4 regions of the Exiguobacterium sp. UBA3491 genome follow, and region 1 is predicted to be linked to each of the others. Evidence: riboswitches for the same ligand, from Rfam matches in the RefSeq annotation. Region 1 holds a riboswitch; each other region holds the start of a gene.

Region 1 (7,656 bases):
GTTACGAATCGAGCGGCGTCCTTTGACGATTTCCATGAAGTCCGTTGTTGTTTGAGTAGTCATAATTATTCAATCTCCCTTGTGTGTGTTTTCTTTTTTTATAGTGTAAAAAAACTTATTTCCAGTCTGCGATGTCGTTGATTGGTAGGCGAACTGATGGATATCCAGCGTCCACCGCTTTACCGATCGATAGCAACATGACCGGTACATAACGATCTTTTTCAAGACCGAATGCTTCCGCGATTTGATCTTTCTCGTAACCACCGATTGGGTTTGTATCATAACCGTGTGCACGAGCGACGAGCATCAATTGCATCGAGACGAGACCCGAGTCAATCAAGATGCTGTCTTTCAAGTCGTTTGCTGATACGCTGCTGTACATCCCTTGGATCGCTGGTACTTGGCGATCGCGTACTTCTTGTGGCATGAGCCCTTTTGCGACAGCTGTATCGTAGATGTTCTCGAGTTGATCAACAGCGTTCATGTCACCGAAGACGGCGATGACAGCAGAAGATGTTTCGACTTGGACTTGGTTGAATTTCGCGAGTGGTGCAAGTGTCGCTTTGCCTTCTTCGCTATCGATGACGAGGAAACGCCATGGTTGCATGTTGACAGAAGAAGGTGCGAGTGTTGCTTCTTCAAGAATTTGTGTCATTTCTTCTTTTGAGATCTTCACGTCTGTATCGTAGTTACGGATCGAACGGCGTCCTTTGACGATTTCCATAAAGTCTGTTTGAGTTTGCGTTGCCATATTAAAGCGACTCCTCTTTTAATTTAGGTAATGTTTCGGCGTTCGCTTCGATGCGTTGAATCATCTCAGCTAACGTCCGTTGTTCTTCAGCAGAGAATCCTTCGAGTAAGTTCTCGAGGAACTCCTCTTTTTGTTCGCGTAATCGTGCAATGCGCGTCGCCCCTTGTTCCGTTAAGGAAACAAGAATCACCCGATTGTCAGCGGCTGAACGCTCGCGAGCAATCATCCCTGTCGATTCCAGGTGTTTGAGGTGACGGGTCACCGCCGCGTGATCGACATTGACGCGTTTTTGCAATTCTTTTTGACTGATCGTTTGATCGACTTGTAGTTGAGCAAGTAGGTCCATTCGAGTCTGACTGAAACCATCCGTACAGAGATCGAATTTTTGAGCAATCGTCTTATTGACGGAGACGAGTGCATAGATCAACCGTCCTTTTTCGGTACAGGAAATACTCAATCCATCACATCCTTCCCTTCGTTCGAAGAAACCTTTGACGTATCAAAGATTGATATGTAAACGAATATAACGTGTTTGATTTGATGACGCAACTTATTTGCTTTTAACATAAAAAGAGATATCATTCACGCGGAATGATATCGAGTCAGGCGACTTAGCTAATTTGGCGTTTAGACGCCGGAATTCCTTTTGCATCGATCGCTGCAATGATCCGACGGAAATAGAACAACCAAAATTGTAGGAATGGTCCGATTAAGAAAATCGAGAGGATTGTACCGAAGAAAACAGGACCACCGAGCAACCAACCGATGCCGCATGCCGTGACCTCCATGATCGTCCGCATCAGACGAATCGACGTTCCAAATCGCTCTGCAAGTGTCAGCGTCAACCCATCGCGTGGACCGGCTCCATATCCGACAGCAACATAAAGACCTGCCCCCATGCCGATGATGAAGATGCCAAAAATCAACCAGATCGTATTCAACCAGATCGACTCAAAAGAGGGTAAGAGATGAGAATTAAGGACAAGATTCATGAAGACACCGACGAAAATCGCGTTGACGAGTGTCCCAATTTGTGGTGTGACGCGGTCTAATGTGTACTTAACGAACACGAGTAATAGACCGACAAGCAAGATGATCGTTCCGACGGACAGTGGTGTTTTCTTTTGGAGACCGAGATGCAATACATCCCACGTCGAGACACCGAGTTCAGCAGTGATCATCATCGATGAGCCGAGAGCGAGTAAAAATAAACCGAGTAGGAAGAGTCCCCACTTTAACGTAGCGCGTAATAACCAGGAAGCACGATGACGCGTCATGTCTAACACCTCATTTCTTAAAAATAATTGATTCGTTAACTGTATCATGAGGAAAGTAGAAGAAGAAAGACGAAATTTTCCGTTTTTTCCATCTTAAGAAGGAGGGGAAGGTCGAAAGAGAAACGTATACTGAAGAAAAAAGGAGATGACAGGATGAAAGCGATCCGGCACTTGATTCGTTTTACATACATAGAAGCCGTCTGTTGCGTCTTTCCCGTCATGATTTTCGCAGCGCTTGCTCTTTCACGTTATCTTCCTGCTGAACCGATCGCTCGATACGATCTCCTGTTGCTATGGTGTCTTCTCGTCCAAATCGTCTTACTTGTCACGCGTTATGAAACGCTGGAAGAGTTCAAACTGATCTTACTCTTTCACGTGATTGGTCTAGCACTTGAACTGTTCAAAGTGAACGTTGGGTCTTGGAGTTATCCGGAACAGGCTCTAACGAAAGTGGCTGGTGTTCCCTTGTATGCAGGATTCATGTATGCAAGTGTCGCAAGTTATGTCTGTCAAGCGTTCCGAAGATTTCATTTACGCTTCACAGCATTTCCACCACCTTGGCTTGCGATCAGCGTAGGCAGTCTCGTCTATCTCAACTTCTTCACCCACCACTGGATCTTCGATGCACGCTGGCTATTGATGGTCCTCGTCGTCCTTGTCTTCTATAAGTCATGGGTTCATTTTACGATCGAGCAGACGATCTACCGGATGCCGCTTGTCCTGTCTTTTTTACTGATCGCGTTTTTTATTTGGATCGCTGAGAATATCGTGACGTTCTTTAAAGGGTGGGTCTATCCGCATCAGGAAAGAGGATGGGAAGTCGTTGATCTCGGAAAATTGTCTTCTTGGTTCCTGCTTGTGATCATCACTGTCCTGATCGTCATCGTCGCGAAATACAAGCAACGGGACCCGGCTGTGGAGATATATCAGCGTACATAGACAAAAAACATGACATTTCATTTGTGATGGAGCGCTTCGATGTTCAACGTTCGTTCTAACATGTGGACGACAACTTGAGCGTGCTTGGCTCAACCAGCAACGAGACGGGAAATTATTGAAAAAAGAGTGAAACATTAGAAATTTTAAGCCGTAGAGTAAGGTGAGAACTTATTTTTCAAGGAGGACCTTACTCATGTCATCTCAATTAAAGAAAGCAGCGAAGGAGTCGCTCAGCGGTCGTTGGGGATTTGCAGTCCTAGCTTTTCTGCTGTTTAGTATTATTCAGGGTGTTCCTAATTTATTTGGATCGGATATCGATGAGCCGTCTAGTAGTATAGATCTCGTTGTATCATTGGTGTCGATTTTATTGATTCCAGTAGGAGTCGGTTGGACATGGATTGCCATGTCGATTGCTCGTGGCGAAGAAACGAAAGTGACGGATTTGTTTGAGCCATATGGTATGTTCCTGAAAGTGGTGGGGCTGGCCATTGTTCAGTTCATCTTTATCGCGCTCTGGACGTTACTCTTAATCATCCCTGGTATCATCAAGTCATTCTCTTACTTGTTGACGTTCTACATCCTTCGAGATGAACCATCGATCGGTATCCTCGAGGCCATCACGCGTTCACGCCAACTCATGGATGGTCACAAGATGGAAGCATTCTTACTCTTCCTATCATTCATTGGTTGGGCATTACTTGTAATCGTTACACTTGGTCTTGCTGTCTTATGGGTTGGACCATACTTCAGCGTCACGCTTGCCAAATTCTATGATCGTGTTCGTGGTGAACAAGCACCAGAGCCAACATCAGATTTCGTCGCACCATATTAATCCGGAATCCCGACACTACGTCGGGATTTTTCTTTGAAATAAATCCGATAGGAAAAGACGGTTTAATGGTTGCTTTAGTTCAATGAATTCTGTACGATGAATGCAACACATCTTATCTAGAGAAGTCGAGGGACTGGCCCGAAGACACTTCAGCAACCCCGCTATGGCGGAAGGTGCTACTTCCAGGAAGGAATACCTTCTGAAGATAAGAGCGGACAGGACAAGATACCGTCGCTCTTTTCGAACTTCGAAAAGAGCGTTTTTTTATGATAAGGGGGACGATGGAGTGGAGTATGGTTTTTGGTTACCGATTTTTGGGGGATGGTTACGTAACGTCGAGGATGAACAGATGCCAGCGACATTCGATTATGCGAAACAAGTCGCACAAACAGCTGAACGCATCGGCTTCTCGACGACGTTGATTGCGGAATTGAACTTGAACGATATCAAAGGCATCAAGGAACCGAGTCTTGAGGCATGGACAACGGCAGCGGCGATTGCTGCAACAACAGAACGCCTTGAGATCATGACAGCGGTTCGTCCCGGGTTCCATAATCCAGCGACGACGGCGAAGATGGCGGCAAACATCGATCAGTTGAGTGGAGGGCGATTTACGCTCAATGTCGTCTCAGCCTGGTGGGCAGAAGAAGCAAAACAATACAACGGTATTTTTACTGCACATGATGAGCGCTATGCCCGGACGGAAGAGTTCGTCACGGTCATGAAAGGACTATGGGCAGATGCGTCACCGTACAGCTTCTTCGGTCATCACTACACGATCGAACAGGCAGAACTCCATCCGAAACCCGTCCAGCGTCCGGGGATTAAGCTCTACGCTGGTGGAGAGAGTGAAGCCGGAAAACGGACGATCGTCGAACATTGTGATGCCTATGTCATGCATGGAGGCACTGTTGAAGAAGTAGCTCATAAAATCAATGATATGAAAGTACGCCGGGAAGCGACGGGACACGCACCGCTTGAGAGCTTCGGTCTTGCTGCCTACATCATTTGTCGGGATACGGAAGAAGAAGCGCTTCTTGAGTGGCAACGCATCACGGACGTTAAGGAAGACAGCGCCGGTTATGCCGGTTATCAAGATTTCATCAGTAAATCGCAACTCGAACAACAGGTCGAACGAAATGATTATTCCGTCTCGAACCGTGGTCTGCGACCGAACTTGATCGGAACACCAGAACAGATTGCCGAACGGATTCTAGCGTTCGAAGCCGTTGGTGTCACGTTGCTCTTGTTACAATTCTCACCACAACTTGAAGAAATGGAACGCTTTGCCCGTGACGTAATGCCACTGGTCGAAGCGAAACGAAAGGTAGGTCAACAATCATGACAAAAATTCATATTCTCCACGAAAACCAAGAATGGACGGATCATCTCATCAAACGTCTCGAAGAACTCAAGTTGCCGTACGAGCAGTGGCACTTAAATGAAGGAATCGTACCGTTAGATGAACTGCCGCCAGAAGGTGTCTTTTACAGTCGTATGAGTGCGTCTTCGCATACGCGGGGGCATCGTTACGCGCCGGAGTTGACGGAAGGGGTCCTCGCTTGGTTAGAAGAGCATGACCGGACCGTCTTTAACGGAACGCGTGCGCTTCGTCTTGAAGTCAGCAAAGTCAATCAATACACGGCGTTGCGGAAGGCTGGGATTCGTGTACCGAAGACGACGGCTGCCGTCGGACGCGATCAAATCGTACAAGCAGCAAAAGAGATCGGTGTTTCGTCATTCATCACGAAACACAACCGTGCAGGGAAAGGTCTCGGCGTCCAGTTATTCCATTCGATTGAAGCACTTGAAGCTTATCTCGACGGTCCGACATTCGACGAACCAGTCGATGGCATCACGTTGATTCAAGAGTATATTCAAGCACCAGAACCGTACATCACACGTTGTGAGTTCGTAGGTGGAAAGTTCGTCTACGCGGTTCGAGTCGATACATCAGAAGGTTTTGAGCTTTGCCCAGCGGATGCATGCGTGATCGACGACTTGTTCTGCCCAGTCGGTGAAGAAGCACCGCAAACACCGATGAAGTTCCAAATCGTTGAAGGCTTCGATGACCCGATCATCCAAAAGTATGAAGCATTCCTCCAAGCGAACCAGATCGCGGTCGCAGGCATCGAGTTCATTAAGGATGCGTCAGGTACGATCTATACGTATGACGTCAATACGAATACGAACTATAATTCGGATGCCGAGGCAGCTGCAGGACGCTACGGCATGCTCGAACTAGCGAAGTTCCTCGGTGCAGCCCTTGAAACAAGCACAGTAAAATAAGAATCTGCTCCCGCCCTGTCACCGGACGTTACAAGACCGGATGACAGGGTATTTCTATAGAAAAGGGGGCGGATCTATGATTACGTGGAGAGAAGAACGACAGCTCGATATCCCGATTGAGGAAGCATGGCACTTGTTTGATCACACGCGATTGCAGCGTTTGATTCCGAACGTCGTCCAGCACGAGGTGATTGAACGAAAACCGGGTGTCGTCGGTTCGACGTATCGTCAAACATACATGCAGGGTAATCGACTCGAAACCTATATCGTGACCGATTTAGCCTATACGAACGAGCCTGACTTCAAGCAAAATACGATTGGATTCACATTGGCTAAAATATTCAAGATCGAGATGACGTTTACGCTCAAACCACTTGGACACGATCGTTGTCTGTTGATTTATACAGGAAAAAATGAAGGAGTGAACTTCGTTGGGAAAAGTCTCTTGTCACTCGGTGGCGAACGAGAAAACGAGAAAATTGTTCAAGGCTTGTTGCAACGTGTCGAAGAAGAGGCAGCGAAACAAAAGAAGAACAATGCATGAAAAAACGGATTCCCGCACTGGGGAATCCGTTTTTTCATATCTTATCGATTCGTATACGATTTATGATCACTCGGTAAAACGGATAGGCAGTCGACACCTTGATAACGTTCTCGTTTTCTATCGCTGGATCGAGCGATTTTGGATTATCAAAATGCTTAGTTACCGACTACTATTTTTAAGTATAAATACGGTTATTAAATTTTCATTTAATCCAAAGATTATATCGTTACGATAGTAGACTCAAACGAGAAATCTGTGAATCATTTTGCATCTCATTCAGTGGTCGAAACCGAACAGCTCGTAATTCTTGTTGATCAAGCGATAGTTCAGGATCGATCCCGAGTCGAGGTTCAGGACTATCTAAGGCACGGCGAACGAGAAAACATGTCTCTGTTCCTTGATCCATTGAAATCTCGTAAATTTTCCGTTCGACCGTGACGTGAAGATGCATTTCTTCTAACACTTCTCGCATGATGGCTTGCTCTTTTGTTTCACCATTCGCGACACCTCCGCCGGGTAACGTCCAAAATGTCCGGTAAGGGGTATGTAATTCGACCATTAGGATCTGTTGCTCTTCAATCAACGCAGCGCATACCCGATGTCGCATATCGCATTCCTCCTTCAACATGTTCAAAAAAAAAGACCGAAACGACAGTTCCGGTCTCTTTTAAAATCATTGTGCGTATAACGCTGTTAATTGCTGTTGAATCGTATCGTTGTTCAAATACTCATCGTATGTCGTTTCTTTATCGACGATACCGTTTGGCGTCAACTCGATGATGCGGTTCGCGATCGTTTCGACGAACTGATGGTCATGCGAGCTGAAGAGCATTGCGCCTTTATAAGCGATCAAACCATCGTTGAGTGCCGTGATCGATTCGAGATCCAAGTGGTTCGTTGGATCGTCGAGTACAAGGACGTTAGCACCACTGAGCATCGCTTTTGAAAGCATACAACGGACTTTTTCGCCCCCGGATAAGACAGATGCTTTTTTCATGACTTCTTCTCCAGAGAAGAGCATCCG
Region 2 (7,656 bases), on a different contig from region 1:
GACTTGTGAAGGTGTCTTACCATGCTTCTCTGCGATTTCCTTGAAATCGTTGATTTCGAGGAATTTCCCTTGCATGAGTGGACTCCATGCTTCGACTTGGATGTTGTGATCTTGCAAGTATTCGTGCAGTTCGTGTTGCGGCAATTGTGGATGCAATTCGACTTGGTTGATCATTGGTGCCATCAAGCCCTCTTCTGCCAATGTATCGAGGTGATGTTCCTTGAAGTTCGAGACACCGATCGCTTTGATCTTGCCTGCTTCATACAGTTCAACCATTGCTTTCCACGCTTCGATATAGCCTTCGACTGGCCAGTGGATCAGGTAGAGATCAAGGTAGTCTGTTTCGAGACGTTCGAGCGATTCTGCGAATGCTTCCTTCGTCCGACCGGCACGAATATCATCGTTCCAGACTTTTGACGTTAAGAAGAGATCCTCACGTTTCACGCCGCTTTCTTTGATTCCTTTTGCGACACCGCGCTCGTTTTTATAGACAGCAGCTGTATCGATATGACGATAGCCGACACGTAGTGCTTCAGCAACAGCAGCGGGTGCTTCTGTTTCTTCGTCTACTTGCCAGACACCGAATCCGATTTGGGGAATCGTAATACCGTTTGAAAGTTTTGCGTATTGCATGTGTTACTCCTCCTCATAAAACGTAGTTTAGATTTGCTCGTTTAGTTTAGCACGAACGAACGAAACCGTCCGTTTCCATGCTCATGGAGGAATAGAATGGGTTAAAATAAAAGAGAATTCATCACATCTGACCGTATGTCAGAAAGAGGGGGAGAAAGGATGGCTCAAAAGAATAAAAAGCTATCAAAGGGAGCTTGGCTTAGTATTAGTGCCTTGTTGGTCACGCAAGCAGTTAGCCTATTTTTCAGTGCACGAAAATCAGGACGTAACCCGTGGGTATGGGGAGGCGCGGGACTCCTTCAGTTTCCACTTCCAGCAATCGCGTATTTGATTTTAGAACGACAAGCGAAGCAGAAAAAATAATGAAACAGGTCCGATCACCATGATCGGACCTGTCGTTGGTTAAGAAGAGATTTTTTCCTGTTGAGCAACTGATTTCTTCGGACGTGGGAAACCAAAGATGATGGCAATCGATCCACAGACGAAGAGCAGGAACGGATAGAACAGATACGGAATCAGTTCCGGTGAAGCCGTCTTCGTCAACTCTGCTGCGATCAAGAGTTGTGCCCCATACGGAATGATACCTTGAATCCCACAAGAGAAGATATCAAGAATACTCGCTGATTTCTTGCGATCGATTTCATACGTATCGGCGATTTCAGCCGCGAGTGGTCCAGCGACAAGAATCGAGATCGTATTGTTCGCCGTTGCGAGGTTCGTTGCACTGACGAGTGCCGCCATACTGAATTCGGCACCGCGACGCTGTGAAATCTTGCGCGTCAACGTCTCCTTCAAGTAGGCGATTCCACCGTTGAACGTAATCAAACTGACGAGACCACCCATGAGGAGCGTCAAGATTGAAATCTCTGCCATGCCCATCATTCCTTTTGACATCGAAAGGACGAACCCACTTAAACCGAAGCTACCGTCAATCATACCGATGATGCCAGTGAGCAATGTACCACCGACGAGAACGAGGATGACGTTAACACCAAATAGTGCAAGGACGATGACGGCGAGATATGGAATCAATTTGTAGAACTCGAATGCTTTAGCCGTTACCGCATCGCCAGAACCAGAAACGAATGCGAGTAAGATGACCGTCAAGATGGCAGCCGGGAGAACGATCATGAAGTTCGTCCGGAATTTATCACGCATGTTCGTTTTTTGCGTTCGAACGGCAGCGATCGTCGTATCTGAGATGAACGACAAGTTATCGCCGAACATCGAACCCCCAACGACTGACGCTGCTGCGATTGCGACGTTGATGCCTGTTGCTTCATGAATACCGAAGGCGATCGGTGCGAGTGCAGCAATCGTTCCAGTCGAAGTTCCCATTGCCATCGAGATGAAGGCAGCGATGACGAACAGACCGCTCATCAGGAGTGACGGAGGTAGGAACGTTAAGGCAGCATTGACGGTCGCATCAATGGCGCCGATTGCTTCTGCCGTTCCAGAGAACGTACCGGCTAATAAGAAGATGAAGACCATAATCATGATATCGGGATTTCCGGCACCGGTTGCGATTCGTTCAACCGTTTGATTAATCGATCCTTTCGTCGTGATTGCAGCAAAGATCAGCGCGATCAAAGCAGCGATAAGAATCGGGAATTTGTAAAAGTCGTCATAGAAGATGCCGGCTCCGATGAAGAGGACCAGAAATACGACGAGGGGAAGCAGTGCCCATTTGTTAGGCGTGATCATTTCATTCATTGTTGACACCTCGTTTCTCAAAGATACAAAAAAAGACCCCTTCGCAAGAAAGAAGGAGGTCTTTATGAAATAAAGACGCTCTTCTTATCTCTCAAGCTTTCGCTTGCTGGATTTGGCACAGTACGAATCAAATCGTCCGCTGCCGAAACATCATTGGGCCAGTCCCTCCGTTTCTCGCGATAAAAAGAAGTCATTCAATTGTTGTAAAACACGTTTCTTACCGTACCGCATTGAGTAACGCGTGTCAACTGTACTTTACTGAAGTGCCTGTTCTAACGTCTGGACGTTTTCTTCCATCAACTTAAAATACGAGCTGTTTTGCTGCGATTTCGTCACCGACTCGAGGTTATGGATCGTCACGGATTTAGCTCCGATTTCTTTTTGGATGACACGCGCAACCTTTGGTGAAACCGTTTCTTCGAACGCGACGTATTTCAAATCATGCATCCGCGCTTCTTTCACTAAAGCAGCCAGTTGCTTTTGTGAGGGTTCATCGGAAGGGGAAATTCCGGCGATTGGAAGCTGCGTGAAACCATATCGTTCGGCGAGGTAACCGTAAGCTGCATGTGTGACGAGAAGTTCTTTTTTTGATCCGTCAGCGACGGCTTGCTTGAACTCTTTATCGAGTGCGTCAGCCTGCTGATCGAACGCTTTCAGGTTTTTTTCGAATGTTGCTTTGTCTTTTGGTACTTCTTTTGATAAGGCGACTGTGATAGAACGTGCCATTGCTTTGGCGTTGACAGGATCAAGCCAGACGTGTGGATCGTATTTTCCATGATCGTGTCCTTCCTCTTCGTGCGCCTGCTCATCTTCTGTATGTCCCTCTTCTTCATGTGCGTGAAGCGTAGCATCCGATTCCAGCAAAGTGCCATCCTTACTCGTCTCGATGAACCGGACGTCCGTGCCTTTTAGACTCTCTTGGATTTTTTTTGAATAGGGTTCAAGTGTCGTACCCGTCAAAAGGAAAAGGTCACCTTTGGCAATCTCAGTGAGTTGCTTTGACGTCGGTTCATAGGAGTGCGGATCTGCTCCAGGTGGGACGATCATCTTGACGTTGACTTGATTACCACCGATTTCACGGGCAATGGCAGCTGTTGCGAACGTCGATGTATAGATTTCCGTCTTTTTATCATCTGAAGTCGATGAATCGGTGTTTGATCCACAAGCTGCGAGGATACTTGCGCTCGCGAATGCGACCGTTAAAGCAGGAATGATTTTTTTCATTATATGTTACCTCCGTTATTAAAACGTAATTATTCCGATTTGGACTTTTTCACTATAGCGGAACGTTTGAGAAGCGTCAAGTACGAATACCGAGACGTTCGACTTCTTTTAAAACGGGGTAAAAGGATAATAAAGTGAAGGAATTGGTACGTCTTTTGGAGGTGATCAAGTGAAACGTGAAACTGCATGGCTAATGGGGGGAGCTGCACTACTAACGACGGCAGCTGCGGGAGCAAGTATCTGGAACAATTACGGTGCATTACTTCGATGGACTGAACCCGCCTTGCCAATCACAGAAAAACAACTCGCATCGCGGACACTCACTTACAAACAAGTGGGAGACCGTACCTTACAACTCGATCTCTATTATCCGCCGGGGGAAGGACCGTTTCCGGTCGCGATCTACGCGCACGGTGGCGCATTCGTTCGTGGAGAGCGCGAGGATCTGTTCTGTTTTAGCCCGATCGTTGATCGCCTGCTTGAACTTGGGGTTGCTGTTTGTAGTATCGATTATCGTCTGTTTGAAGAAGGCAGTTATTTTCCGGATAATCTCGAAGATGTACGGGATGCCTTATGCTTTTTGAACAAAGAAGCAGAAGATCTTCGCATTTTAAGAGGACGGATGATGGTATGGGGAGACTCAGCCGGAGCTGCACTCATGCTGACGACGGCACTTGCCCCATCTGCTTTCGTTGGTGAGCGAGATGAACGACACATGCCATTGATTAGTGGTGTCATTGCCTTATATCCACCGACGAATTTTTTATTGTTTACTTTCATTCAGACCTGGATCGCTCACATTAAGTTTTATAAAGGTGGACGGGAAGAATGGCGCAAGCTCATGACCCACGTTTCACCTGTGACGCATCTCTCGTCAGACGCCCCACCGATCATGCTCCTGCATGGCAAAAAAGATCCAATCGTTCCGTTTTCCCAAGCTCTTCACTTCGTTGAAAAAGGAGCCGATGTCGGAGCTGATGTCCGTTTGTTTTCTTTTCCGAACGGTACCCACTCACTTGCTAGTTTTGCACAGACCGAAAATCCATTGAAAATTGAACGACTTCTCGAACGAATTGAACGCTTCACTTGTCAGGTGTTGTTATTGCCACCGCGACAACTTCCCGATGAAAAACATGATACAATCAGTCATATTTCTTGAATGAAGGAGACAGAGACATGACTGAAATTTGTTTAGTGCGACATGGTCAGACGGATTGGAACTTAAATGAGCGAATCCAAGGAAGAGAAGATATCCCGTTGAATGCAACAGGAAAAAGACAAGCGGAACTCAGCGCCGCTTATCTAGCCAATGAAAAGTGGGATGTCTTGCTAGCAAGTCCGTTGTCCCGCGCTGTTGAAACAGCTGAAATCATCGGACGTGCGGTCGGATTGACGATCACAGCGACCGATGATCGACTCGTCGAGCGTGAATTTGGTGCCGCTTCCGGTGAACCGGTTGCGTCGATTTATGAAGCTGTTCAAGCGAACGATACGAAACGTGTTCCAGGTCTTGAAACGGAACAAGCGATTCAGGATCGCGTATTCGAAGCATTACAGGAAGTGACACGAACGTATGAGGGGAAACGAATCTTAATCGTCTGTCACTCGCATACGATCAAAGCAGCCTTATCGTCGATTGATGAGACATTCAGTTACCGGACACCTTTGAAAAATGCATGTGCGAATTATATCCAATATACGGACCACTATACGATTGATCGAATCAATGTAGCGGATCACATCACGGACGAAGTCGAAAAACCTTAAGAAATCGGTGTTTCTGGATGTTCTGCTAGATACTGTTTAAATGTTTCTTTAGCGATACTCGTGATATGTGCACCGCGTTTTGAACGACGATCCTTGTATTCTTGGACGAGTTCCTCACCAGCGAATCCATCCTCGACGACTTCACGTAAGATCGATTCGGATAAATCATTCTTCATCATGACCATCTTACCAGTGAAGACATAGGAGACGTGTTCGCTTAAGGCAGTCCGTTCAAGAGGCGTGACGATCATCGCGGCAGGGTCATTATCGGGTCGTGAGATCGTGATTTCAATCAAAGCACGTAAATGTTTTGTGAACAATTCATCGACGATCGGCTGATCGCTCGAAGGAACGACGATTTCTGCGACCCATTGTGCCGTTTGTTCGGTACTGACCGTTAGTCCATCTTGAATGGCGACGGGAATCGTCGTATCACGTCCTGACTCGTCCATTAAAATGCGCAATGTGCATAATTTAAAGGTTTTCATGAAAAAATGCCCTCCCTTGATCGCTTACGATTTTTCTACAGTATACCGTGAGGAATGTGGGACGGGAAACTTTTCCTGACGAAATTCGTGTGAACTATGTTTAAATAAGACTAGATATTACTAACAGGAGGATCGTTCATTATGCCGCAAGTACTCATTGGAATATTAGGAATCCTGGGTATTGTCTTACTTGCCCACCATATCATCATGTATTGGCATGCTGAACCGACAGACCGCCCGACGCTTGCATATCGCATTGCGCTCCTGATTGCCTGTTTGCTACTCATTAGTGGAAGTGATCATTTAATCAGTATTTTTTACGCGGATTCCTTAGCAGAATTCGGTCAACGCATAACGTATATCGTCTTCATCGGAGGTGCGCTTGGTTTCGCGTGGTACTTTCGTAAGAAGATGGAACAAGCGCCAACAGAAATGACACCTGTCGGAAACGAAGCAGGATTAACATGAGAAAAGCGCCGTTCATCCTGAGAGAGGAAGAACGGCGCTTGTTTGTGCGTCTTATTTTAAACCACTCGCGAGTCGTGTTTCCCGAATCATGTCGAGTTTGAGTTTCCAGAGACGGTCACTGAATGTGACGGCATAAATCTCTGGCAAACGGAGACGTTTGTACTCCTCCCAAAGACGACCAATCTGCGTTTCATGGAAGTGACGGATCTCTTCAATCGTTGGAACTGTATAAATTAGCTCTCCATCTTTGAAGATCGGTTCAAGCAAGCGTTCGACCTTGAACTGCTCTACACGGTTACGGAACGATGGGTCCCGGACGTCGATGAGATCGACGGCTTCAAGTGTCGATGGATCCTCATCCATCAACGTCACGTAATCCCCTTTAAACTTATCCGTCACCGGATCGATGATGCGATAGACTTCCTTGATGTGTGGTGTCGTCGTCTTGGCTTTTGACGAGGACACTTTGATGACAGGCGTGAGTTCGCCGTCTACTTCACGTGCGACCAGTTTATAGACCATTCCGAGAGCGGGTTGCTCGTAAGCTGTAATACCACGTGTTCCGACGAGGAACGTATTCGCTTGGGCGCCTTGGATGCGCAAATCTTGGATGACGTACTCATCGAGATCCCCTGACAAGACGATGTCGACTTCTGGGAAGCCGGCTTCGTCAAGCATGTTACGAGCACGTTTTGACAAATAAGATAAGTCACCAGAATCGATCCGGATTCCGCGCAGTTTATGTCCTTTGGCTTGGAGTTCCTTTGCGACCGTAATGGCATTCGGCAGACCACTCTTGAGTGTGTCATACGTATCGACAAGTAACGTCGTTTGATCCGGATAGTGAGAAGCAAATGTCCGGAATGCTGTTAGTTCATCATCATGGAATTGAATGTCGGCATGTTCCATCGTTCCGCCACATGGGATTCCGAAATCGCGTCCTGCTGAAGCAAGACTTGTGACGTCAAAACCAGCGAGGTACGAAGCACGCGTTCCGAAGTAAGCAGCATCGATGCCTTGCGCACGTCGGGCACCGGCTTCAAGAAACTTCGCACGGGGTGCCGATTGACGAATGCGTGCGTACTTCGTCGCGATGAGTGATTCATGGTTCGCGATGTTCAAAATTGCGGTCTGTAAGAGTTTCGCTTCAAAAATTCGTGCCTCGATCCGAATCAATGGTTCGTTCGGGAAGACGATCTCACCTTCTTTGACACTGGAAATCGAACCGTTGAACTTGAATTGACGCAGTTCATCCTTGAATTCATCTGGGAAGCCGATCATCTCTTGCAAGTACGTGATGTCTTCTTCCGTGAAACGGAGTGTTTGAATGTACTCGATGATGTTCTCAAGACCCGCAAAGACG
Region 3 (7,656 bases), on a different contig from region 1:
TGCTTTGGAAGCAGGCTATTTTTTAACGTTTCTTTTCCCAAAGTCGTTGCGAGTGTACACCTTGACTTAGGTTTGATTGCGTATCAAAACAGGTATACTAAATTGTTATTACTTGGACAGCATGTAGAGCCGTCCGCTTAGGAGGAAGAGTACTCATGACCGTTTCCCTATTCATTGATATCACCTGCAAGACAGGTGAATCCCCTGTTTACGACGCAAAAACAAAACGCTTTTATTTCGTCGATATTCCGAATCAACTGCTCTTTTCATATGATCTTGTTACAGAAGCACTTAAACCATATACGTTGCCAAGCGCTATTACATCGATTGCCTTGACGGACGCTCCGGACTTATTGCGTGTCACATCAGCACATGGCTTTGGCACGTTCGATCTCAAGGAAGGACATCTGTCTCTCGAACATCAATTGTCATTACCGGATTCTGATCGGATGAACGATGGCAAGCTCGATCCGACCGGACAATATGTCGCTGGTAGCATTAATGAAGAAGACGGTAAAACAGCTGGGCTGTTCCGTCTGCGTCATGACGGTTCCATCGATGTTTTACACGAAGACTTGACGAACTCCAATGGACTCGTCTGGTCAGAAGATGGCAAGACGCTCTATCATATCGATACACCAACGAAAAAAGTCTATGCCTTCGACTACGCTCCCGATGCCCCACTTTCGAATAAACGCGTCGCCGTTGATCTCGAAGAGGAAGAAGGATTCCCGGATGGTATGACGAAGGATGCTGAAGGTCATGCTTGGATCGCACATTACGCCGGATCATGTATTACACGTTGGAATCTCACGACGGGCGAAAAACTGGATCACGTCGACTTCCCTGTCTCGAATCCGACATGTCCGATTTTTTACGAAGATCGCTTACTCGTCACGACAGCTGCCAACGGAGATGATGCACCACATGCCGGTGCTGTCTTCGCGGTGACATTTGAATAATTAGCAAGGGAGGGATCATCTAGTAATAGATGGTGCCTCTTTTTACACATAATCCGTCTAGACGCCTATTCAAAAACAGACGATACTAAAGAAGAAGTCTATTTACTTTTTGAAGGAGTGAAGCCGATGCGTGTCACGATCATCGAACGTTTACACCAATTGCAGACGACCCCATTCTTTTTCCCGGTCAATTGCTACCTGTTTGAAGAAGCAGACAGTTTGACATTGATTGACGCCGGACTCGGAATCAACGCAAAGGCGCTTTATCACTATATTCGAAAGCAAGAAAAACCGCTCGGCGCAATTATCCTGACACACGCACATGCCGATCATGTCGGCTCGCTCGATTTCCTTGCGAATGCCTTTCCTCTCGCTCAAGTCTGCATCAGTTACCGTGATGCCGCATTGCTCAGTGGAGACGAGACGCTACGCGAAGGCGAAACGACCCCTTTAAAAGGCGGTATTCCGAAAAACATCAAAACACGTCCAGATCGATTGCTCGAAAGTGGTCAACAAGTCGGTAGCCTCAGCGTCATCGCTTCGCCAGGTCATACACCTGGTTCGATTTCTCTTTGGCATGAAGGTAGTCGGATGCTAATCGCCGGAGATGCCTTTCAGACACAAGGGGGACTCGCTGTCTCCGGTGACGTCCGTTGGCAATTTCCGTTCCCAGCACTTGCGACATGGGATCCGGACGTTGCTCTTCGCTCCGCTGATCAATTAACGGAACTGTCTCCGGATATTCTTGCCGTCGGACATGGTCCCCTCATCCTTGGACCAAGTTACGAGATGCGCCAAGCCGTCGATCGATTCACGCACGTCTTACAGACGAAAAAATCGTCACCTTTCAAATAACACATGAAATAACATCCGTACGCGTTCCTGACACGTCGCGGATGTTTTTTCGTCCAGTAGTTCAATTCTGTTCTGTAACAGCATATCGATATACACGTGCTTCATAAGGACGTAGTTCATCCGAGACATCTGGATAGTTCGACACAAGCAACTTATCTTGCGATAAAACGAAGGCAGTTTGCATCGGTTCGTCATGCACGTTGAGAACGATCCGCCACACTTCTCCCTCTAGTTCCCGCTCATAGATGTAGAGATACGGATCATGAAGAGCTAAGTCGCGATACGTACCATAGACCATGATTGGATGATCCTTTCGCATCTGAATCAATGCTCGGTAAAAGGCAAGGACGGATGATGGATCGGCTTCTGCTTGCGCGACATTGATGTCCGTGTAATTCGGATTGACCGCTAACCACGGTTTCCCACTCGTAAAGCCTGCCGCGTGCGTACCGTCCCACTGCATCGGCGTGCGGGAGTTATCGCGTGCGAGTAACTGCATTGACGAGAGTACGACCTCCGGATCCTCGCCGCCAGCGACGCGCTCCGCGTATCGATTTTGAAAGGCGACGTCTTGATAGAGCGACGGATCCGAGAAGCGAATCCCCGTCATCCCAATCTCTTCTCCTTGATACACGTATGGAATGCCAGGTAATGTATGCAACATCAAACCGAGTAGTTTCGCACTCTCGACTCGGTATCGTTCACTGCCGAAGCGGGTCACTTGTCGCGTATGATCGTGGTTGTTGAGAAACTGTGAATTGACACCTAATGGGTATAAGACGTCATACCATCGTTTCTGAATTTCCTTGAATCGTAAAAGGTCCATTGCCTCCATGTCGTCCGCGATTTCGAAGTGAAACAGCGTTCGAAGTTCTTCACGTTCTTCACTGACATATAACAGACCGTCTTCTGGACCGACGAACGGAATCTCACCGACCGTGAACAAATCTTTCCCGGCAAGGACGTTCGCATGCATTTCCTGAAGGAAGTCGTGCACACCTGGTTGATTCCCGAGATACGATAGATTAAACGGATTGACGACATCCTCAAGCGAACGTTTTTTGATCAAGTTGATGACGTCCATCCGGAAACCGTCAATCCCTTGAGCGATCCACCAGTTCATCATGTCGTAGATCGCTTGCCGGACAGCCGGTTGTTCCCAGTTTAAGTCCGGTTGTTCTTTCGCAAAGGAATGGAAATAATATTGTTCGCGCTCTTCACTCCACGTCCACGGGCTCGGCGCAAAGTAAGACCGCCAATTGTTCGGGGGCGTCTCTTTCGTTCCATCTTTCCAGATGTACCAATCATCCTTGTCGTGGATTCGGTCCCGCGACTGACGGAACCAGTCATGCTGGTCACTCGTATGATTGACGACCAAATCAAGAATTATCTTTAAGCCGCGTGCGTGAGCCGCTGTGATCAACTCTTGTAGATCGCCCATCGTTCCCGCCTTGTCCATGATCGTGTAATAATCGGCAATATCATAGCCATTATCGATGTCTGGAGAACGGTAACATGGATTTAACCAGACGATATCGACACCAAGCGATGCGATGTAATCTAGCTTGTCGATGACACCTCGCAAATCACCGATGCCGTCCCCATTCGAATCCTTAAAACTGCGCCAATAGACTTGATAGACGACTGCTTCTTTCCAGCTAGCTCGCTTCATCTCCTCACTCCTCTCCCTACTCTCTATTCCCGCTCCACATATCTGTACCTGTTTATTGGACGATTTTTTTGAATTTCAAAAAAGTTCTTTTCTTTTGACTGAATATTCGTTATCCTTGACGACAATACTACGAAGGAGGCACACATCCATGAAACATTTCGCTCCATCCATCGCCATCGATCGGCTTCCTGCTCCCGTTTTCGCTGAACTTGCGAACCGGATCGGTGCTGTGAAAGCTGCCGGGCATGATGTCATTACCCTTGGTCAAGGAACACCCGATCAAACGACGCCCGTACATATTCTCGACGCCTTGAAACAGGCGATCGATGAGCCAACAAACCTTCAATATCCACCATTTCGTGGACATGATTTTCTAAAGCAAGCCGTCGCGAGCTTTTATGCGAACGAATTCGGCGTCACGATCGATCCGGCAACCGAGGTCGCAATTCTTCTCGGTAGTAAAGCCGGAATCGTCGCCTTACCACAAACGATCGTCAATCCTGGAGAAGGTGTCATCGTCCCGGATCCGGGGTACCCGGATTACCTGTCTGGAGCAGCACTTGCTGGCGCTTACCCGATTACGCTTCCATTGCTTGAGAAAAATAACTTCCTGCCGGATTACGATTTACTTGATACGACAGATGTCGAGCGCGCCCGGATGTTGTTCCTCAATTACCCGAGTAATCCGACAGGTGCGACAGCGACAGCAGAAGCCTTCGAACAGACCGTTGCCTTCGCGGATGCCCATGATATTTGTGTCGTCCATGATTTAGCCTACGGCGGCATCAGCTTTGATGGTCCCACACGAAGCTTCTTGCAGACGGAAGGGGCGAAGGAGGTCGGAATCGAGTTGTTCTCACTCTCGAAACGCTTCAACATGTCTGGCTTCCGAATCGCTTTCGCGATCGGAAATCCGTCCGTCATCTCAAGCATCGAGACGTATCAGGAACATCTCTACGTCAGTGCCTTCACACCGATCCAACATGCAGCGACCGTCGCTCTGACGAGTGACCAGACATGTGTCCGCGAGTTAAGTAGTCTGTACGAAACACGACGCGATGCGTTGTTCGCGAAACTCGATGCGATTGGCTGGAGTGGACCACGTCCGGGCGGTTCCTTCTTCGTCTGGCTTCCTGTTCCTGAAGGTTACACGTCCCAAAGCTTCACCGATCACCTGCTTGACGAAGCACACGTCGCTGTAACCCCTGGATCCTTCTTCGGCGAATACGGTGAAGGCTACGTCCGGATCAGCTTGATTGCTGACGTCGAACGTCTAGAAGAAGCCGTCGATCGAATCGGAACGCTCAACCTGTTCCGGACACCTGTTGCAGAATAATTCTGAAAAAACATTTGACAGATGGGAATCATTTCCGTTAAAGTAAATCCCAACAGCATAACTACTTATCGAGAGCGACCGAGGGATTAGGCCCAACGACGTCCGGCAACCACCTATCAGGAACGGTGCCACATCCTACAGAATGGATTCATTCTGAGAGATAAGTTACGAAATCTTACACTTTCGTCGCTTTTTCTGGTTGCTCTGCTACTAGGAAAAAGCGACTTTTTTTGTATGAGGAGATGAGCAGATGATTGAATTCAAACAGATTACGAAACGGTTCGTCCGAGACCGGACCCCGATTTTTGCATTACGAGATGTCGATTTGACGATTCAAAAAGGAGAAATTTTTGGGATCATCGGTGAATCCGGTGCCGGTAAGAGTACGTTGCTTCGTCTGATCAACGGTCTCGAGCATCCGACACAAGGAACGGTAAAGGTCGACGGTGTCTCGCTCGGCGGGATGTCAAAAGCAGATTTGCGTCAACTTCGCTTGCGGACAGGAATGATCTTTCAGCATTTCCAATTGATCCAGTCGCGTAATGTCGCAGATAACATTGCTTTTGCACTGAAGGCTGCCGGCGTCAAACGAGCAGATTTTCCGGAACGGATCCGTGAACTCGTCTCGCTCGTCGGACTCGAAGGATTCGAGACGAACTTCCCGAGTCAGTTGAGCGGCGGACAGAAACAGCGCGTCGGGATTGCCCGGGCACTCGCGAATGATCCAACCGTCTTGTTATGTGACGAAGCGACCTCTGCCCTTGATCCGGTCACGACGCTGCAGATTTTAGATTTGTTGAAAGATTTGAATGAACGACTCGGATTGACGATCGTCCTCATCACGCATGAGATCGATGTCGTCAAACAGATTTGCCATCGTGTCGCGGTCATGTCGCAAGGGGAAGTCGTCGAAGTTGCCTCTACATACGATTTGTTCAGTCAAGCCAAACATCCGGTGACACAACATTACGTCGACACGGCACTCCAGATCGAGCTACCGGAACGCATCTTGCAAGCGACACCGGGAAAGATCATCCGCCTACAGTTCACGGGCGAGAAGACCGGTGAAAGTACGTTGTCGGAAGCCATCCGTCGATACGATATCTCGGTCAGCATCCTGCACGGAAAAGTCGATTACATCCAAGACGTCGCTTTTGGTGTCCTAATCGTCAGCTTGACGGGATCCTCCGATCAAATCGCACCTGCCCTCGACTGGCTCGCGACGGAACTTCATACACTCGAGGTGATTCAGGATGTGGCTTGATCGTATTCAAACGATGTTACCCGAGTTGTTGAAGGCGCTCGGTGAGACGGCGTGGATGGTCGGAATTTCACTTGCCTTCGCATTGGTCGTCGGGATTCCGCTCGGGATTCTCTTGTTCGTCACCGACCGCGGATTATTTTTTCAAAACCTTGCCGTCCGCCGTGTTCTTGACTTCGTCGTCAACATCGTCCGGTCTTTGCCGTTCATCATCTTGCTTGTTGCCCTCATTCCATTAACGAAATTTTTGCTTGATAATACGATTGGTCCGACAGCAGCATCCGTCAGCCTCAGTGTCGCAGCGATTCCGTTTCTCGCACGACTCGTCGAAACATCACTGCGTGAGATTCCACCTGGTTTGATCGAAGCAGCGGAAGCGTGCGGTGCGAAACCATTACGGATCATCGTCAGTATCCTTTTACCAGAAGCACTCCCTGGCATCATTCAGGGCATCACGCTAACGACGATCAGTTTGATCGGCTTCTCGGCAATGGCTGGGATCGTCGGCGGCGGAGGTGTCGGTGACCTCGCGATCCGCTTCGGCTATTATCGCTATGATAATCTCATCATGATCGTGACGATCGTCGTCCTCATCGTCATCGTCCAGAGCATTCAAGCACTTGGCAATCAACTGGCGCGAAAAACAGACAAGCGCTAATCATACATATAAAGGGAGAGTTGAATCATGAAAAAACGATATGCCTTTTTAGCTACAGCCTTACTTGGTGCAGGAATCCTCGCAGGATGCGGAGACAGCAGCGCTGATGAAAAAGACAAGACGATCAAGATTGGAGCGACAAGCGGACCTTATAGCGACATGGTCAAACAAGCGATTCAACCGCAACTCGAAAAGAAAGGCTATAAAGTCGAAATCGTCGAATTCAGCGATTATATCCAACCTAACATCGCACTCGGTAGCGGCAATATCGATGCTAACTTATTCCAACACTCGATTTACCTGAAGACGTTCTCTAAAGAAAAGAAGCTCGACCTTAAAGGACTCATCACTGTCCCGACGGCACCGATGGGACTGTATAGTAAAACGGCGAAGACACTTGACGACGTCAAGACGGGTGCTGAAGTCGCGACGCCGAATGATCCGACGAACCAAGCGCGGGCGTTGAACTTACTTGCGGAACAAGGCTGGATTGAACTGAAGCCAGATGTTGATCCACTGACTGTTTCAGAGAAAGATATCGTTAAGAATCCGAAGAAACTCGTCATTAAACCACTCGAGGCGGCTCAACTACCACGCGCCGTCGAAAGCGTCGATATCTCAGCCGTTCCAGGGAACTTCGCTTTGGCTGCGAAATTCGATTTACTCGATGCGTTAGCGCTCGAGACAATGGACGAGCAGTACCGGAACCTCGTCGCTGTCCAAACGAAAGATGCGGACTCACAAGTCGCAAAAGATTTGAAGGCAGCTGTCGAATCGGATGCGTTCAACACAGTCATCGAAAAATCATTCAAAGGCTTCAGCAAGCCTGAATGGGCAAACTGATAAAAAACAACCGGATTCCAAAGAGACAATCTCTTTGAAATCCGGTTGTTTTGTGTTAGAACCGATACC
Region 4 (7,656 bases), on a different contig from region 1:
ATATCTTGTTTGGCTCCGACGTCGACACCTTTTGTCGGTTCGTCCAAGACGAGTACAGAGACATCGGTCAGTAACCATTTTCCGATGGCGACTTTTTGTTGATTCCCACCGGATAGTTGACCTACTTCCTGTTTCACGTCTGCCACTTTAATGCCCAGCTCCTTGACCCATTGCGATGCCTGTTCAACTTCTTTGCGACGATCCATCAGCCCCCAGCGGTTGACGAAATCATGAGCTGCCGCTGCTGTCAGGTTTTCTGCGACAGAATCGGCAACAAGAATTCCTTCTTTTCGCCGTTCTTCCGGAACGAGACCGATTCCCGCTTGAATCGCAGCTTGTGGATTGCGAAGGCGATGGGCTTTTCCACCTATCCGAACCTCCCCTTCCTGAAACGGGCGATCACCGAACAATGCTTTGCATAATTCCGTTTTACCAGCACCGACAAGACCCGCGATACCAACGACTTCACCTGCTTGAACCGTCAAGGAGATATCGTGGACGTCCGCATTCGTAGCACTCTCGACGGTCAATACGTTCGTTCCATTTACCCGTGACGTTTTCGCAACAGACGTAAGCTGACGCCCGAGCATCTGCTCAACGACAGCTCCCTTCGTGATGTCTGTCAAAAGACATCGTGAGATGAGTTGACCGTCGCGCATGACTGAGATGGAGTCGCAAATCTCATATAGTTCCTGTAAACGATGCGAGATGAAGATGATCCCAAGCCCTCGTTCGGCTAAACGACGCACGACTGAAAAGAGATGGCTTGTTTCCGCCTGACTGAGAGGTGCCGTTGGTTCATCTAAAATCAAAAAACGGCGTTCTTGGACGAGGGCGCGAGCAATCAGTACGAGTTGCTTTTCAGCAAGCCGCAACTCCTCGACGCGTGTCTTGACGGAAATATCCGCCTGTAATGTCGCTAACGCTTCCTTGGCACGCTGTATGTAACGGCGTTGGGATACGAAGCCAGTCATCGTTCCGTCCGTCAACAGATCGAGACAGATATTCTCAGCGACCGTCAAATACGGGACAAGCGCCACATCGACCTCTTGTTGGACGAGGTCGATTCCAATCTGTTTCGCATCACGCGGTGACGTGATGGACAACTCCTTCCCGTCGAGACGGATCGTTCCTTCGTCCGCCGTTTCCGCTCCGGATAAGACTTTCATCAACGTCGACTTACCGGCACCATTCGCACCGACAAGCGCGTGGATTTCACCGGATTTCACTTCAAACGAGACTTGTTTTAAGGCTTGCACTCCTGGAAACGCCAGTGAAATCCCAGTCATCTTCAAGTGATGATTGGTAGACGTCATTGTTTTTTATGGACGTCACGCAACCGGTCCATCCACGGTTCATTGAATTTGTCCGATGTACTCCATCCTTTGATGATCGTATCGAGATTGTACATCGTCGTATCCTGCTTCAACGCCTTCTGCTCCACAAGTTTCGCATCGAGATCAAAGCTATCCGGCGTCTTCTCGCCAGCGATTTTCTTAGCCAGTAATCGCATGTCCGTTTGTCCAATCAAGAATGGATCCACCGCACTCGTCGAGACCCAGTTACTGCCTTTTTCACGCATCAGGTTGATATCCTGATTCGAGACATCGATCGAGATTAGCGGGATTTCTTGACGTTTATTATCCTTGAGCGATTTGTAAGCCCCTTTTGCGACTTCGTCCCACGCTCCCCAAACCGCATCAATGCTTCCTTTCGGATATTTCGCGAGAATCGCATTCATCTTCGTTGCGATATCCCCTTGGACATCTTGGAAGTTTGTCGGTCCAACCGTCTCAAGCGTTTTGATCTTACCGTCTGCTTCGTACGTCTTATAGATTTCCTGACGACGATCGAGCGGGGCAAAACCTGGTCCGAACCAAAGTTTGATGACACGGACCGGCTTTTTGTCCGTCACCTTCGTCACTTCATCAAGCGATAGCTTCGCGAGTTGATGATCGTTTTGGAATGTTTCCGTCACACCTTTTAACGCCGTTCCTTTTTTCTTCGTGACCGTATCGAACGTCACGACCTTCAGCCCTTTGTCGACCGCTGGTTTAATCATGTCATAGGCGTAGTCTTCCTTACCATGCGAGATGATGAGCCCATCATAATCTTGCTGAATCGCTTGCGCGACCAGCTCCTTGAACTTGACGTCGTTACCTTCCGAAATAAACGTGCTGACTTTAAAGCCAAGCGCTTCGCCTTCACTTCGTGCGCCATCAAGGAATTGTTTCGTATGGTCGTCCGATGCTAGGTTGCGGATGACGGCGATCTTGACGTCCGATTGAACCCCTTTTGGTACATCCTTGACGACCTTCGTCGTCGTGGCTTCTCCATTCGCACAAGCCGCTAGTAACAGTGCCGGTGCTAGGACGGCGTAAGCTAGTTTTTTCATGACATATCTCCTTATCCGAGGGGTTGAAGCCCTGTTAATTGTTCAATCGTTTCTTCATTCGGTTGCGTGATGACACCAAGTTCGGTAATGATGCCCGTGATCAATGTGTGTGGTGTGACATCAAACGCCGGGTTGAAGACAGCGACGCCTCCCGGTGCTGTCGCGACACCTTGGACAGTCGTCACTTCCTGCGGATCACGTTCTTCGATTTCGATCGCGTCTCCGGAAACGAGCGAGAAGTCGAACGTCGAGAGCGGTGCTGCGACGTAAAACGGAATACCAAAAGCTTGCGCGAGCAGTGCCAATTGGAACGTCCCGATCTTATTCGCCGTATCTCCGTTTCGTGTAATGCGGTCGGCACCGACGATGATCGCATCGATCTGTTTTTCTTTCAGCGTATGGGCGACCATGTTGTCCGTAATTAACGTGACATCGATGCCGGCACGTTGCAGCTCCCATGTCGTCAATCGTGCTCCCTGCAGTAACGGTCGCGTCTCACTCGCAAAAACGGATAATTCGATGCCGCGTTCTTTTGCGATGTAGAACGGCGCAAGTGCCGTTCCATAAGCAGCGGTCGCAATCGATCCAGCATTACAAATCGTTAGGATCCGGTCGCCTGACTGGAACAATTCCAGTGCATGAATCCCGATTTGACGTGACGTCTGCGCATCCTGGTCGTATAAGGCGACCGTCCGTTTTTCCAACCGTTCGCGAATCACTTCTACCGACGTCCCGTCTTGAATGATTGGATTCAATTGATCGAGGACATTTCGCAAGTTGACGGCCGTCGGTCGTGTCGCGAGTAACGTCGCCGATGTCTCAAGCAAGGCTTGCTTGTAGACCGGTAGCTCTGCTTCAAAGCGGTACGCTTCTTGAACGAGCACGAATCCACCGAATAAGCTGATCGCAGGTGCGCCCCGGACACGTAGTTGTTTAATCGCCTCAACCGCTTGCGCGAGATCAGCAATGACTTCATAGTGCTCTTCTTGCGGTAGACGTGTCTGATCGAGAATCGTCAAGACACGATCTTCGTAACGGATACTTTGAACGAATGTAGTCATCGGCTCAGTTCCTCCGTTACGTCAAAGTTTCGTAAATCATCGAATGTCCGGCATTCTGTACGGCGTTTGATTAACGCCGCTCCTAGACGAAGAGCGTGACGTTTCCGCTCTAAGCGTTCCGTCGTTGAATCGATTGATTCTAAATCAGCGACCGGTGCAAGGCCGATCGTCCGCCGAATCAATTCGCAACCGGCAAAGCCAAGGGCATCCTGCAAGATCGTGCTCAGTACATCGTCGACGAGCCCCGATGCCCGGAATGGTTCGACGGCTTCCCGTTCCCATAATGCACGGAACGTTGAAGCAAACGTCAGCCAGAACGTATCGATATCCTTGATTCGGGCGCCACGTCGTGTAGGGTAATCCGGATATGCCGCGAAGAATAGATGCGCAATGAACTGCCCGACATCGAATCCGAATGGACCATAAAAGGCGAATTCAGGGTCGATGACTTTCGTTTCCGTCGCCGAGGCGAAGATGCTTCCTGTATGTAGATCGCCGTGCAGCAATGCATCTCCTTTCGTGATGAAGAGCGCTTCGAGTTTTGCGACTTCGCGTTTCAACTCATCGTCTGCCCATAGACGTGCCACCTCTTCTTCGAGTCCGGCTTCAATCTCGTTCGTCTCCGCGTCATGAAACGGATCCGTGAAGATTAATTTTTCCGTGATGTCGCACAAGTCTGGATTGTAGTACGTTCGGGCGACACGTTTCTTTTCAACCGGACCAAGCGCAAAGTCCGATGTATGGAATAACGTCCGAGCGAGATAAGAACCGATATGTTCCGCAAGCAACGGATACTGTTCACCTGCGAGTAAACCACTTCGAACGATCGTCAGATGTGAAAGATCTTCCATGACCGTATATGCCTCTTCATGACTAGCATGAAAAACACGTGGCACGAACGGTACGGCATGCCGTGCGAATTCACGGAGTGCGGATTGCTCGATCCACGCTCGTTCGAGCGATAACGGCCAGCTCTCCCCGACGACCTTCGCATATGGTAATGCTTGTTTTAAAATCAAGCGATGTTCGCCTTCTCGAATCCGAAAGACGAGGTTGAGGTTCCCGTCGCCAATCTCTTCTGCTTCGACGGCTCCATCGCCGATCAGTCCTAATGTCCGAACACAATCAATCGCGTCCTGTTCTGTGAATGCTTTATATGTCATCTCAGTTTCCCCCTATGTGATACACGAAAAAGCGCCTCTTTTCGTCATCGAAAAGAGGCGCAGAAAAGTCACTGCGTCCTCTTATCTCTCAGACGAAACGTCTGTTGGATGTAGCACCGTGCCCAGTGGTCGGTTGCTGCGGCGTCATCGGGCCAATTCCCTCTGCCAACTCGCGATAAGAGTCGTATGTAGTTGTCGTGTGTGATATTGATTTGAATCTTACGCAATCGACTTCCTCGCTGTCAAATCGAAATCAAGCAGAAACGGATATCATTTTTAAGTCATCTATAGAAAGAGTATTTTCAAAAAAATAAATTTTCTAAAAATAGTTTGACAAGTGGCGATTCTCATGTAAAAATTGCAATTAGATTTCACAATTTCATCCAATTCTTATCAAGAGCAGACGGAGGGACAAGCCCTACGATGTCGCAGCAACCGACCTTTTGGCACGGTGCTAATTCTTGCAGCTACTAAGCTGACAGATAAGAGTCCACGTTCGAATCATTCATGGTCTCTTGTCGCTGACGAGAGACCATTTTTTTGTTGAAGGAGGAAAGACATGGCTTATATCACTGCTACTTATCAATTGACTGCCCGTGATCGACTCGAGCAGCGCGCTGAACAACTCGCGCTTGGTCTGACAGTCGGTTCTTGGACGGAACTGAATCATCTCGAACAACAACAACTTGCCTCGTTCAAAGGGGAAGTCGTACATACCGAAGAACGCGATGGCAAAGGATATATCACGATTCGTTACCCGGAACATAACGTATCGCGCGACTTTTCTGCGATTCTGACGACCGTCTTCGGGAAACTCTCACTCGACGGTGAAATCAAATTAACGGAATTGCTACTACCCGATACATTTACGTCGGACTTTCCAGGTGCAAAGTTCGGGATCGAAGGGGTCCGTTCCTTGATCGGTGTCGAAGATCGCCCACTATTAATGAGCATCTTCAAAGGAGTCATCGGACGCGATTTATCGTTCCTTCGTGATCAACTCGAAGGACAACTCGCTGGTGGGATCGATCTCGTCAAAGACGATGAGATCCTATACGACAATCCATTGACACCAACGATTGACCGGGCACGGATCGGACGTGAGGTCATCGATGCTCACTTCCAACGGACCGGTAAACGTGCGTTATATGCGATCACACTCAGCGGTCCTGTCTTTACGCTCAAGGATCAAGCCAAGCGATTGATTGATGCTGGAGCGACTGCTTTCTTGCTGAATACCTTCACATACGGACTCGACGTCTTACGCGAACTGGCAAGTGATCCGGAAATCAACGTTCCGATTTTCAATCATCCGGCATATAGCGGTGCGTTGATCGCTAGCCCGAATCACGGAGTCGCAGCTCCTGTCTTACTCGGCACATTACCGCGCGCTGCTGGAGCAGACTTGACGCTATTCCCGTCTCCTTACGGCAATGTCGCTTTGCCAAAGGATGTCGCCCGTGGTATCGCGGTCGAAGCGACCCGTCTCGGTCAGACGAAATCAATCTTCCCGGTTCCTTCAGCCGGTATTCATCCTGGACTCGTCGCTCAACTCGTACGAGACTTCGGGATCGCTTCCGTCATCAACGCCGGCGGCGGCGTACATGGTCATCCGCAAGGTGCTGCGGCTGGTGTCATTGCTTTCCGTCAGGCACTCGATGCGGCACTCGCAAATGAATCCCTATCGACGGCAGCATCGCGTCATGAAGAATTACGAATTGCCCTCGACGCTTGGGGGATCAAGTCATGACCGTACGGATTCTTTGTGACTTCGACGGGACGGTGACGACACAGGATAACATCATCGCACTCATGCAGGCATTTGCGCCAGCGAGTGACTTCGAACCGTTAAAACGCGGTGTACTCGACCGGACGTTATCGATTCAGAGTGGTGTCGGGCAAATGTTCGCACTTCTGCCGTCTGACGGAAAAACAGCCTATCTTGACTTTTTGTTGGAGCGTGCAGTCATTCGCGACGGATTTTCGGAGTTACTGCAGTACAGTCGTCGTCAAGGCATCGATTTTTCGATCGTCAGCGGTGGAATGGACTTTTTCGTCGAACCAATCTTAGCGCCATTCCTCGACCAAGAACAGATTTACTGTAACGTCGCTGATTTTAGTGGTCCATTCGTCCATATCGATTGGCCAAACGCCTGCGATACCCATTGCACGAACGGGTGCGGCTGTTGTAAAACGTCCGTTGCCCGGACACTACGTAAAGACGGTGACGTCATCATCGTCATCGGCGACTCGGTGACGGACTTCGAACTCGCAAAACAAGCGGATCGTGTCTATGCCCGTGATTATCTGATCACGTTGTGTGAAGAGAACGATATCGCCTATACACCGTTTGAGACGTTCCACGATATCGTTCATGATTTAACACGAGCGGAGGTGACAACATGACATTCATGCGACGGTATGAAGAGCTACGCGCCATCAAACAAGAGCTTGCGGCGCGCGATTGGTTCCCTGGTACGAGTGGCAATCTCGCCATCCGGACATCCGGTGTCCCGGTTGAATTCCTTGTGACGGCAAGCGGAAAAGATAAACGGCAGACGACTCCTGACGACTTCGTTCATGTCGATGCGACCGGTCAATTGATCGGTGAGCAATCCGGGCGTCCTTCTGCTGAGACATTGCTCCATGTCGAAGTGTTCAACCGAACGAACGCCGGATGTTCCCTGCATGTCCATACGATTGCGAACAATGTGATTTCGGAGTTATATGGCGATCAAGGAAGTATCACCTTCTCCGGTCAAGAAATCATCAAGGCACTCGGTCACTGGGAAGAAGATGCGACGGTCACGGTGCCGATCATTCCGAATCACGCGGACATCCCGACACTCGCTGCTGCTTTTGCGCCATATGTCACAGCGGACAGCGGTGCCGTCCTGATTCGCAATCACGGAATCACGGTCTGGGCACCGACCGCCTTTGAAGCAAAGAAACACCTCGAAGCCTTCGAGTTTTTATTCAACTATACGTTGACGTTGCAATCATGCCGTCAATCTATCTATTAAAAGGAGGAATCATC

The links. Region 1 has a riboswitch for S-adenosylmethionine ahead of B4F99_RS06255 (LLM class flavin-dependent oxidoreductase). Riboswitches for the same ligand answer to the same signal wherever they lie in the genome.
Region 2: linked by a shared signal. The riboswitch ahead of B4F99_RS09540 (Na+/H+ antiporter NhaC family protein) and the one ahead of B4F99_RS06255 (LLM class flavin-dependent oxidoreductase) in region 1 are both predicted to bind S-adenosylmethionine.
Region 3: linked by a shared signal. The riboswitch ahead of B4F99_RS08245 (methionine ABC transporter ATP-binding protein) and the one ahead of B4F99_RS06255 (LLM class flavin-dependent oxidoreductase) in region 1 are both predicted to bind S-adenosylmethionine.
Region 4: linked by a shared signal. The riboswitch ahead of mtnK (S-methyl-5-thioribose kinase) and the one ahead of B4F99_RS06255 (LLM class flavin-dependent oxidoreductase) in region 1 are both predicted to bind S-adenosylmethionine.

What each region holds. Positions count from the first base shown of each region.
Region 1 is NZ_DFQK01000017.1:89,522-97,177, forward strand. Features, by position in the region: gene B4F99_RS06225 (nitroreductase family protein) at 1-63, opposite strand, end outside; gene B4F99_RS06230 (nitroreductase family protein) at 116-751, opposite strand; gene B4F99_RS06235 (MarR family winged helix-turn-helix transcriptional regulator) at 753-1,208, opposite strand; gene B4F99_RS06240 (YczE/YyaS/YitT family protein) at 1,363-2,028, opposite strand; gene B4F99_RS06245 (DUF817 domain-containing protein) at 2,182-2,967, shown strand; gene B4F99_RS06250 (DUF975 family protein) at 3,161-3,799, shown strand; SAM riboswitch class I at 3,909-4,011, shown strand; gene B4F99_RS06255 (LLM class flavin-dependent oxidoreductase) at 4,086-5,144, shown strand; gene B4F99_RS06260 (ATP-grasp domain-containing protein) at 5,141-6,088, shown strand; gene B4F99_RS06265 (hypothetical protein) at 6,165-6,632, shown strand; gene B4F99_RS06270 (NUDIX domain-containing protein) at 6,859-7,239, opposite strand; partial or broken gene B4F99_RS06275 (ATP-binding cassette domain-containing protein) at 7,306-7,656, opposite strand, start outside.
Region 2 is NZ_DFQK01000026.1:1,949-9,604, reverse strand. Features, by position in the region: gene B4F99_RS09550 (aldo/keto reductase) at 1-633, opposite strand, end outside; gene B4F99_RS09545 (hypothetical protein) at 793-996, shown strand; gene B4F99_RS09540 (Na+/H+ antiporter NhaC family protein) at 1,036-2,346, opposite strand; SAM riboswitch class I at 2,428-2,532, opposite strand; gene B4F99_RS09535 (metal ABC transporter solute-binding protein, Zn/Mn family) at 2,602-3,570, opposite strand; gene B4F99_RS09530 (alpha/beta hydrolase) at 3,740-4,729, shown strand; gene B4F99_RS09525 (histidine phosphatase family protein) at 4,747-5,337, shown strand; gene B4F99_RS09520 (YwpF family protein) at 5,334-5,825, opposite strand; gene B4F99_RS09515 (hypothetical protein) at 5,967-6,293, shown strand; gene B4F99_RS09510 (nicotinate phosphoribosyltransferase) at 6,345-7,656, opposite strand, start outside.
Region 3 is NZ_DFQK01000021.1:260,164-267,819, reverse strand. Features, by position in the region: gene B4F99_RS08265 (SMP-30/gluconolactonase/LRE family protein) at 156-962, shown strand; gene B4F99_RS08260 (MBL fold metallo-hydrolase) at 1,089-1,817, shown strand; gene B4F99_RS08255 (alpha-glucosidase) at 1,879-3,489, opposite strand; gene B4F99_RS08250 (aminotransferase class I/II-fold pyridoxal phosphate-dependent enzyme) at 3,638-4,825, shown strand; SAM riboswitch class I at 4,888-4,992, shown strand; gene B4F99_RS08245 (methionine ABC transporter ATP-binding protein) at 5,076-6,089, shown strand; gene B4F99_RS08240 (methionine ABC transporter permease) at 6,079-6,744, shown strand; gene B4F99_RS08235 (MetQ/NlpA family ABC transporter substrate-binding protein) at 6,772-7,587, shown strand; gene B4F99_RS08230 (GNAT family N-acetyltransferase) at 7,643-7,656, opposite strand, start outside.
Region 4 is NZ_DFQK01000015.1:16,971-24,626, forward strand. Features, by position in the region: gene B4F99_RS04995 (sugar ABC transporter ATP-binding protein) at 1-1,316, opposite strand, end outside; gene B4F99_RS05000 (sugar ABC transporter substrate-binding protein) at 1,313-2,395, opposite strand; gene mtnA (S-methyl-5-thioribose-1-phosphate isomerase) at 2,407-3,456, opposite strand; gene mtnK (S-methyl-5-thioribose kinase) at 3,453-4,619, opposite strand; SAM riboswitch class I at 4,698-4,801, opposite strand; SAM riboswitch class I at 5,007-5,108, shown strand; gene B4F99_RS05015 (2,3-diketo-5-methylthiopentyl-1-phosphate enolase) at 5,179-6,369, shown strand; gene B4F99_RS05020 (2-hydroxy-3-keto-5-methylthiopentenyl-1-phosphate phosphatase) at 6,366-7,025, shown strand; gene B4F99_RS05025 (methylthioribulose 1-phosphate dehydratase) at 7,022-7,642, shown strand.